2 regions of the Paenibacillus sp. FSL R10-2788 genome follow, and region 2 is predicted to be linked to the other one. Evidence: riboswitches for the same ligand, from Rfam matches in the RefSeq annotation. Region 2 holds a riboswitch; the other holds the start of a gene.
The links. A riboswitch is a leader RNA that binds a small molecule or an ion and turns the genes downstream of it on or off. The one in region 2 is predicted to bind cobalamin.

Region 1: it holds a riboswitch for cobalamin, as region 2 does, so the genes downstream of both, metE (5-methyltetrahydropteroyltriglutamate--homocysteine S-methyltransferase) here and NSQ50_RS02370 (anaerobic ribonucleoside triphosphate reductase) in region 2, are expected to answer to the same signal.

The regions. Positions count from the first base shown of each region.
Region 1 is NZ_JBBOQA010000001.1:4,906,526-4,911,962, forward strand. It holds gene metE (5-methyltetrahydropteroyltriglutamate--homocysteine S-methyltransferase) at 1-1,436, opposite strand, end outside; cobalamin riboswitch at 1,592-1,797, opposite strand; gene NSQ50_RS21900 (undecaprenyl-diphosphate phosphatase) at 1,897-2,757, opposite strand; gene NSQ50_RS21905 (DedA family protein) at 2,808-3,431, opposite strand; gene NSQ50_RS21910 (FtsX-like permease family protein) at 3,450-5,399, opposite strand; gene NSQ50_RS21915 (ABC transporter ATP-binding protein) at 5,374-5,437, opposite strand, start outside.
Region 2 is NZ_JBBOQA010000001.1:534,076-539,512, forward strand. It holds gene NSQ50_RS02360 (ribonucleoside-diphosphate reductase subunit alpha) at 1-570, opposite strand, end outside; gene nrdG (anaerobic ribonucleoside-triphosphate reductase activating protein) at 626-1,141, opposite strand; gene NSQ50_RS02370 (anaerobic ribonucleoside triphosphate reductase) at 1,138-3,123, opposite strand; cobalamin riboswitch at 3,366-3,600, opposite strand; gene NSQ50_RS02375 (MTH1187 family thiamine-binding protein) at 3,979-4,287, shown strand; tRNA gene NSQ50_RS02380 (tRNA-Thr) at 4,382-4,453, shown strand; gene NSQ50_RS02385 (undecaprenyl-diphosphate phosphatase) at 5,176-5,437, shown strand, end outside.

The sequences.
Region 1 (5,437 bases), 4.4 Mb from region 2:
TGGAAGGTAATTGCATCCGCGATCTGCTCACGAACAAATCCATCATAACGCTCCTGATTCCAGACCCCTTTACGCCATTTCAATCTCGCCTGGCGCACTTCGACTGTCTGCGGAAAGCTACCAATTGTAGTGGTTGGCAGAAGTGGAAGCTGCCATTTCTCTTGCTGCACCTTTAAGCGCTCAGCAAAAGGCAGACTGCGTTGGTCTGGTAGAGCTGCAAGTGCAAGCACTTGCTCCGCCACATCCTTACGGCCACGCTCAGGTAGTGCGCGGAACGCTGCAATAGCTTCACGACTAGCGGCCAGCGCTGCTTGAGAAGCTTCTCCTTTATCTGCGACGGCTGCTCCGAGCAGACTAAGCTCTTTAAGCTTCTCATCGGCAAAGGCTAACGCATTCTTAACTGTCGCCTTCAGCTTCACTTCACCTTGAACGGTGACTGGGACATGCAGCAGGCTGCAAGAAGGCTGAAGAATAAGACGATCAAGCGGTACATGAACGCTGAGCTTTTCTACCAGTTGCAGCTTAGCGTCTAAATCGGAACGCCAAATGTTCCGTCCATCAATAATTCCGGCACCCAGCCATTTGTCCTTCGGCCAGCCAAGACGTTCGATGGAAGCCAGATTCGTTCCACCATCGTGCACAAAGTCAAGACCCAAGCCTTGAACAGGCAGCTCTAGCAGTGCCTCCAGCGGCTCAGCAGCTTCAAAATACGTCTGTAAAATAATATTCAAGCCCGGCACGGAGCCGGCAATGTCTGTGTATATCGAGTTAAGCAGTGTTAATTCTTCTTTACTTATGCCTGTAACAATCGCTGGCTCATCGATTTGTACCCAGCTTACCCCTTCTTGCTTCAGTTCCTGTAGCAGTTGAACATAGACTGGAACAAAACGTGCAGCAATCTTGGCGATATCTGCCGCTGCGTAACCTTTGGACAGCTTAAGGAAGGTATACAGACCTAAAAGTACCGGTTTACCTTCAATCCCTGCCTGCGATTTAGCAAAACGATAAGCCGCTAGAGGTTTGTTTTCAGTCAGGCGTGGTGTTTGTGTGCCGATCTCTGGAACGATATAGTGATAGTTCGTATTGAACCATTTGGTCATCTCGCAGGCAGTAGCCTCAGCATTACCACGGGCCATTGCAAAATAAAGATCAAGCCCGATGTCGCCGCCATCATACGCATACCGTGGAGGTACGATTCCAAACATAACAGCCGCATCCAACACATGATCATAAAATGTAAAATCATTTACCGGAATAAGCTCAATTCCTGCTTCTTGCTGGGTCTTCAAATGCTGCAGCTGGATTGCTGCCATTTCGGAGCGGAATTGCTCCTCATTTATTTTCCCCTGCCAGAATGCCTCCAGTGCCTTTTTCCATTCGCGGTTCTTTCCGATTCTCGGATATCCAAGATTGCTTACTTTTACCTTATTCGTCATTTCGATACACTCCCTCTTCAATCTCTTATTTCAAACTCCAAAACTACTTGCTTTCCTATAAAAAAGAGCGCCCTTCCCTAAAAAAGTCAAAGGGAAAGACGCCCATGATATACCCATGGTTAACGTCTAACACCTCCCTATCTTCCGTAGGTGAAGCAGTGCTGTTGAAACAGGCAGGTCTCCTGGCTAGCGGCGTCAACATCTTGAGCAGTCTTCCCAGCAGTAGTAAATTGCCAGTGACCTCTGTTGCTCGAGATTCTTCCGTTACAGTGGCGGGACCGCATCGGCTTCGAACCGAATTTCCCTATTAAGCCTACCGAATTACTATTTTCCGGTCAGCACCTGTCTCCGATATCATTCATCATTTGAGTGTCTTAATCTGATGTCATCATACGTGAAAGCCCCAGCAATCTGCAATAGATTACTGGGGCTTCTGTTATATCGATTCCTTATAACGGACTTAGAAAAATACGAAATATACTACAGCAGCAAGAATTATACGGTATATAGCAAACGGTAAGAGCTTGATACGATTGATCAGTTTTAAGAAGAAACGCATCGATAACAGCGCAAATAGGAAGGCACTAATAAAGCCTGCAATAAAAAACGGCAGCGCGTCCATGGTGAAATATTGCCAGTTCTTCATCAGTGACAACAGACTGGCACCTGCCATGATGGGTACTGCCATAATAAACGTAAAATCAGCAGCGGCACGATGGCTCATCCCGAGGATTACGCCACCAGAAATCGTCGAGCCCGAGCGTGAAAATCCAGGCCATAACGAAAAACACTGTACAAGACCTACACCAAGTGCCTGTTTGTATGTAATCTGATCTACACTCTCAGTTCTGATCTTCTTCGGCCCAAACAGATCCGCAATAATCATTAATATAGCCCCGATCACTAGACCAATTAACACCGTTGAGGTAGAGAATAAATGCTCATCAATATAATCATTAAACAGAACACCTAACACACCTGCAGGCACTAACCCTACCAGAACCTGTGTCAGCTTGAGGTGCCCGCCCTGCTCTAACTGCGGTAGCTTCTCTGTTACAGGGTCCAACTGCTTACGGCTGAAACGCCTTAAGCCCAACAGATCAATGAATCGATTTCTAAAAATCACAACAACCGCTAATATAGAACCCAGTTGAATAACTATTTTGAAGGTATTTGCCGTATATTGTCCAAATAACTCCTGTGATTTCAGCCACATATCATCAACAATAATCATATGACCCGTGGAGGATACTGGAGCAAATTCGGTTAAACCTTCAACAAGCCCCAAAATAATGGCTTTAATAATCGTTAATAGCTCCATGTGTTTCCCTCCTTTTTAATAGTCATTTCTATTATCAGTCCTCCACCCGCTTAGCCCTCAGTGTTCATTCTCCGGCTGCGTTTGCGGAAGTACAGAAACCCAAGAATAACTAATCCGCCAGCAATTAGTACATAGACCACATTGGAGTACACATCCATGTACATGGCAATGTCTTCCCAGGATTCGCCCAAAGCCGCGCCAATAAGCACAAGCAGCAAATTCCATCCCAATGTGCCAATCGTTGTGAAGATCATAAATACTCCAAATTTCATACCTGACATTCCCGCCGGAATCGAAATCAGACTGCGGACCAGCGGAACCATCCGACAAAACAATACAGTCCAATAGCCATATTTATCAAACCAGGCGTCAGCCTTGTGGATATCTTTTTTAGTAACGCGAATTAGACCCCCCCAGCGTTCAACCAGTTTCTCTAACCGGCTCACATCCAATAATCGGCCAATATAATAGAGAATTACTGCACCCAGTAGTGATCCAGCAGTGGCAGCAATGATTACACCAGGGATCGTTAAGCTCGTCGTAGTGGTCATAAATCCTCCAAAGGGCAGGATCACTTCTGAAGGAATTGGTGGAAATATATTTTCAAAGGCCAGCATCAGAAAAATACCGAAGTAACCAAACTGCTCCATAAAATCTGTAATCCATGCTTGCATTCTTGTTACCCCCATTTCTCATATCAAGTTCTTCTTCAGGTTGCGTAAATAGCGGCTGCGAATAAAAAAGAAGTATAGTCCTTGAACAGCCAAATATCCGAGTAACACCGCGCCTGTCTCCGTTGCGATAGATAAGTAGAACAACCGTTGAAGCGCAATAAAGGCAAACACACTGTGTAAAATAGCTATTCCGACCGGCACAAAAAACAATAGAGCGAGCTGAATTGTGACTATTCGATTGAGTTCTTTATCCGTAAGCCCCATCTTGGACAAAGTGGAATATTGATTGCGATCATGATCAAGATCGGTATATAACCGGAAGTAAAGAAAGCTGCCTGCCGCGATAAAAAAGACAGTACCCACCAGCAATGAAGCAAAAAGCATTGTGTTATACAATGTTTTCTGAAGTTCAAACAGCGTGCCGCTGATCACAATCGCATACGGAGAATCACTTTCATAGGACTGTTTGCCTTTATGGGCAAGATCATCTGCGATACCTACCGTCTGTGGAAAATCCTCTACATAAAAACCTGTATAAAGATCCGTCTGCACGGGATCAATAGCGCTGTAGAGCTCATCACTGATCACGACACCACTAAAATCCCCGCCATCTCTACCATCCAGCTCCGGCAATAAATATTCAGCAATGGGGACTTGCGCGGTATAACCTATTTCTTTAATGGCAAGTCCTTGCTGCAAGGAATAGACCGCTTTTACTCTGCCTTCTGTTAAACTGCGATCCCGCTGTGAACCAATCATCACCAGACCTTCGTTGCCCACCAGAGCACGCTCAGCCGTTGTGAAACCTGCACGCTGCAGGGCGAGATTATAATCACTAAAAGCAATCAAGGGAAGGCGTAAAGTGCGATCGGGTCCAGTCTGAGCTTCGACCTCAGCATATTTAATCGGGATACTAAGCGCTTCATAAGGGAGTCCGTGCGTCTTGAGCTCTTCCTTAATTTCGTTCAGATGCTGATCAAAGGGTTCATCCGCCTGATTTCCTTTAGCTACATAACCCACTGCTGCAGGATAATCCAATTTCAGCTCTCTGGAAAGTGTATGTATCGATGCAAATACCCCTACTGAAGTGAAGGAGACTGCGGATACAATCGTCACCATAAAAAACATTCGGCCATTCTCTTTCCAGCGGTAGGACAAGCCCGATAAAGTGATGATATTCGTACGATGCCAATACAAGCGCCGAATGTCCTTAAGCAGCTTAACCACACAAATACTTAGCTGGGTATAAAAGAGATACGTCCCGATAACCGTAATTGCAACGACCGGAAACATGACTTTCTCTACGGAAGCAGCTTTTGCAGTAGCCGCCAAATAATAACCACTAATCAGCAATACAGCAGTAATAATAGATAATACAAAGGATACTTTGGGTTCTTCTTCTGCCTTACGCTCTCCCTGAAACAGACGCATCAGTGACTCATTGCCGATAAAAACAAAGGTGCAAAGCGATATCAGAAAAAACAATAACACGAAGCTGCAGATCGTAAGCACAAGTGCCTGCCATGGGAGATGAAAGGTTAACAGGGGAATTCCCAAAAAAGTGGATCCGATCATCAGAAATAATTTGCCCAGAAGTAACCCGAGAAGGGTACCCGTCAGGATGGCAGAGGTGCCGATCATCATATTTTCCAGAAAAACCATGGTGTTTAGCTGTCTCTTCGTCATTCCATGCATCAATAAAATTCCGAACTCCATCTTCCGCGACTGCAGGAAGGATCCAACGGATACGAGCACGAACAAAGAACAAAAGACATAAATAATTGCCTCTGCCACCATCATCGTATGAGCCGCCGTACTATAAATTAAGCTCTTTGAAATATCCGGATGGTAAATAAACAAAGCGCACACGAAAAAGATCATCACCGAAAAAGCACTGACGACAAAATAAGCGGCATATTTGCGTTTATTACGTGTTACATTCCTATAAGCGAATTGCCGAAAGGTCATGGCTGGTTCCCCCAAGCAGAGACAACATATCAATAATA
Region 2 (5,437 bases):
CTCACGGTGCATCAGGTACATGGCAATAATCATATAACGTTCTTGTGGAAGCTCCATCACACGGCCGTCAAAATCATGCGCCAAATAACGGTCGGATAGCGTAAGCAGACCGATATAGTCAAACAAAAGGTCGCGTGTATAATCGATACACCCACCTAGTTCGATAATTTGTTCTTTGGTGTAATGACTTAGAAGTTCTTCGCGATAGATTCCTTTTTTCACGAGATCCGTAATTAGTGGATACAATTCACCGTAAGGCTCTTCTGGATAAGCTTTGTAGCGGCGATGAACGGCAGCTTTTTTATAAAGGGTTGTCAGAAGGGCGCGGGCAGCTGCGAACTTCCAGGTAGGCTCTTCTTTTGTTACAAGCTCTAGAGCGCTCATGGTGAAGGCGTTGCTGATTTCTTCTCCGCTTACCGAGTCACGACGCAGTTTGGAATTCACTCCACGCAGCAAAGTTTCTTTATTTAGTTGATCGAGACCTTCCAGAATACGGTCAGCGTAGACGGAAAGACGGTTCTCATCAAAAGCCAGTTGGCGATTATCCGGTTTTACTACGAATTGCGGCATGGTTAGTTCATCCCTTCTTATTTCAAATTAATTTTCAATATCAAAAATTGATATATTATAGCGCAGCAGGCTGCCACAGAAAGACCTCCGAGCCGTTCATGCTGGCCGGAATGTCGATAATGCGTTGGTTGGAGCTTCCCCGGTAGAGAAGCGTAGTATCTTTCAGTTCTTCTACAAATCTTCCATCTATTAACACCTGACACTGCTTAAGTAGATCCCATTCCGGCGTACCGGGAAGGGCTGTAAGTTCTTCGTACGTATAACCACTGTAAATCCAGATTGAGAAGCCTGGCAGTACAGCGCGAAGCTCATGAATGAACCCCAGCAACTCTTCTGCTGAGAAAAAAGGATCGCCGCCTGCCAGTGTCAGACCATCCAGCAAAGGGTTAGCGGCGATTTCTGCAATAATTTCATGTTGTCGTTCTAAGGTGAAGACTTCTCCATATTTAAAGTTCCATGTCTCGGGATTAAAACATCCCGGGCAACGATGGCGGCAGCCGCTGAGAAAGAGGACGGCCCGCATGCCCTCTCCCTCGTTAATCGACTCCGGATAGTAACCGCAAATATTCATAGATGCTTAACGCGATCCCGTACTTCAGCTTGTTTGGCGGCATTAAAGCGGGTCTGATAGTCGCCGGTTAAATAACCTGTAACTCTGCGCAAACGGCGGATGTGCACGTCATTCTCATGTGCGTTGCAGGAAGGACAGTTTGTCCCAATTACGCCTTCGTATCCACAGCTGGAGCAGCGGTCAATCGGATGGTTAATGCTGAAATAGCTGACCTGTTGTTCGAGCGCATATTTAATAATTTTGATAAAAGCCGATGGGTTGTTGCGTGCATTGCCGTTTAATTCGACATAAGAAATAGCCCCGGCATTGCAATATTCATGGAAAGGAGCTTCCAAGCTGATCTTCTGAGCAGCACCCAGATCGAAGTATACAGGGATGTGAAAAGAGTTCGTATAATATTCACGGTCAGTTACGCCCGGAATGGAACCCAGTACCTTGCGGTCAACTTTTGTGAATTTACCGGACAAACCTTCTGCTGGAGTTGCGAACAGAGTGATGTTGAGATCCAGTTCCTCACTTTTCCGATCGCAATAGTCCCGCATATGACGCACAATAGCCAGCGCCTTGGCATGAACTTCCATATCCTCGCCATGGTGTTTGCCGTACATAGCTTTCATACATTCCGCCATACCGATGAAGCCAAGAGACAGACTGCCATGCTTTAGCAGATCGCCTACAGTGTCATCAGGTGCAAGATGCTCGCCGCCTTCCCAGACGCCTTCTCGCATCATGAAATCGGAAGCTTTAGCTTTTTGTGCGGTTTGAATGTGGAACCGATGAAGAAGTCCTTCCAGCGCAATATCCATATAATGATTTAGATCTTCATAGAAGCCAGCTTCGTCTGCGACGGTACGTCTGCCTGTTACTGTGCCGTGTGCCAGACCTAGCCGAACCAGATTCAGTGTATTAAAGGAAAGGTTGCCCTTTCCAGAGCAATGATTACGACCAAAACGGTCACCGAGCACTCGGGTTCGGCAGCCCATTGTAGCGAACTCCGTATCAGGATCACTTGGATCATAATACTGCAAGTTGAGCGGAGCGTCCAGATTAGCGAAGTTTGGATATAGTCTGCGCGCAGAACATTCAGCCGCTTTTAGGAACAGTTCATAGTTAGGATCGCCTTGTTGTTGATTGATTCCTTGCTTGCATTTGAAGATTTGAATCGGGAACACTGGTGTTTCTCCGCTGCCAAGTCCGTTCATAGTTGCTGTTAGCAGAGAACTGATCACAAGCTGACCTTCTGGTGAAGTACAAGTACCGTAGTTGATGCTGGTAAACGGTATTTGTCCACCGGATCGGCTGGACATGGTATTCAGATTATGTACCATACTTTCAGCCGCTTGCAGGGTTTCGATTTCGGTTTCCTTTAGTGCAAAACGGAACGCTCTTGGATATAACTCCGCCAGATCGGTCCGGCTCATCGTAATCTCGCCCAAAGATTCATCAGCTTGTCCTTCTTCAAAATAATCCAGACCCTTGCGGAACAGCTTGGCGAAGGATTTGGTTACATAAGGTGCCAGATCATAGTCGAGTTTATTGGCGGATACACCACCATATTGAGCATTTTGCTGGGATTGGAAAATAATCGCTACCAGAGACATAGCAGTCATTATTGAGTTCGGAGGACGAACGCTGCCGTTGCCGGTATTGAAACCTTCACGGAGAAGTTTATCAAACGGGATAAAAATACAGTTCGTCGTTCCAATCGCGTATTGATCCAGATCATGCACATAGACGACATTGTCATCAATAGCCTGCACTAGCTGCGGCGGCATCGTAAAATTGCGGGCGTACCATTTTGAATATTCACTGCCGAACTTGCTCATTTTACCGGAGAAACTCTCTCCATTCAAATTGGCATTCTCGCGCAATAGGTCCATATCCCGACTGTCGATAATATCCCGGCCTAAATCAATGAGCTCTTCTAAAAGAACTTCCCGTGCATTTTCTACTCCATTAAATTGTCTCTCCAACAACGTCATTGTACAGCTCTCCTCTCAGTATAAAAGAAAAACATCTATCATCAAATCCATATATCCATAGGAAGTTGGACTACCATAAGCAGTCGTATATTTGTTCTGATTACATAAAAAAAGCATCCCCTACCCGAGGATGGCAGAAAATGCCCGATGCGTTATGTAAATATCCACACGGATATTTGCAGAGGTCTCTACGTAGATGACCGCATGCGGACACCATCCCTGTTCCTCGCAGGCATCAATAGTTGGTGTCGTCGAAACAGGTAGGTCTCCTGGCTTCCGTGGGATCTCTCGGCGCCTTCCCAAGGGTGTTCCTAACCCTCAGTGGCATCTGCCGGGAGATGTGGATTCTCAAGCTTCCCAGAAGCTTAAGAAGGCCATCCGGTTACAGTGGCGGGACCGCAGCGGATTCTCACCGCGCTTCCCTATTAAGCTCTAAATCCGGTTAAGGATCAAAGCGCCTGTCTCCACTATATTTTGTTGTCGTTAGATAAAAATAACCCAAGATGTTGTGTTTGTAAACAGTTTTTTAGAAAACCCGCGCGGGGAGCGGGTTCTTTAAAAGTACTCCACAAATGATCCACAGGCTGTCCATAAGTAATCCACAATTGATCCACAGGGAGATTCGAAATGATTCATAAATTGTCCGAAAAGATGCCACAAAGAGTCCATAAATATAGTGCAGATGACCCTAGAATTTGCGCATGAGAAAATACTCTTAGCCCAAAGTCATATTTTGGAGTAATCAGAAGAAATAGAAGAGATAAGGGAGGATAATCTTGCTTAGTTTGTGACAGAGCGGTGGAATTGTTACAATGGAAGAAGATGGGTACTATAAAATTTCGAGGAGGTATTCTCATGCCTATTGCTGAAGTTACAGTTATTCCAATTGGAACAGGCAGTACCAGTCTTAGCAGCTATGTTGCGGATATGCAGCGGGTGCTGAAGACAGTAGAAGGGATTACATATGAACTTACGTCCATGGGGACGATCATCGAAGGGCCTCTGCAACGCATTTTTGCCGCGGTAGAAGCTTTGCATGAGTCTCCTTTTGCCGCAGGTGCAGAACGTGTCTCTACCTCACTTAAAATAGACGACCGCCGCGATAAACCCTCCACTAGCCGTGGAAAGTTAGAGTCTGTGGAGCGTAAGCTACAGGTGGATTAGCAGTTTAGGAGGGCGGAAAACAGGGAGAAATAGGCTTGCGTTTCTGGCTGAAAGTTGTATAATATTTTTTGTTTGACAGAAAAATCAGCTTTAAGCTGGTGTAGCTCAGGGGTAGAGCAACGCACTCGTAATGCGTAGGCCGGGGGTTCAATTCCCTTCACCAGCATCCCAAAAAACCATATGTGGCGCGGATTTCCGAGGGTTCGGGACCGCGTCATTTTTCATTAAATCCCCTGGCTTCTAACATTCTTCTAAAAGATAAGACATGGCGAAATAGCTAATGAAAACGGTATGACTAGTGGTCACTGTCGAGCAGATGGAAGGCGTGTCGCAAGCTGACAGCAATCAGAATGAAGGATGGTGGAGGAGGAGCAGCATAAGCTGCTTTTTTCTTGCGGGGGCAGATCGGTTAGATGGTAATTACTATAAAAATAAAAAAGACACCACAAGGTGTCTTAGTACAGATACTTTTCGCTCGAATTTCACGAGCTCGTCAGTGAACTGAGTTCATAAGCAAGACTGGCTACGGCTAACAGATGAAGAGATAAAGTAATATCAATGTTAAAATGTGCGGTAATATTAATTTTCATAGATAACCACGCTCCTAAAGTATAAATACACATAAAGAAAACTTTATAAAGCGCTTGGCCTGCCATCATCAGTGCCAGGTAGCCATCCTGTACAGACGCCTTAGCGTTTCGACAGTAACATTATACTTAATATTTTGTGTTTTGCAAACCAAAGCCCCCTTAAGACTGAAATAATGAGCAATGTGACAATTATGTCATTCTGAATTGAATATTGTTAGGTTAATCGATGGGGAAGTTTACGTGTCTCCCTTATACTGGAAATTAAATGATTTTATTTCCGAAAGGGGACAATCCACTGATGACTGACGTAATTAAAGCAATAATACTTGGCATAATAGAGGGCTTAACTGAATTTTTACCAGTATCATCTACTGGACACCTTATTTTAGCAGGCGATTTGCTTAGCTTTGAGGGAGATGCTGCAATAACTTTTAAAATTGTTATTCAGTTGGGTGCAGTGATGGCAGTTCTAATTCTTTATTGGAAAAGGTATTTGGAAATTGGGGTTAATATGATTAGAATGGATTTTTCCAAAAGCAAAGGATTAAATGTCATTCATA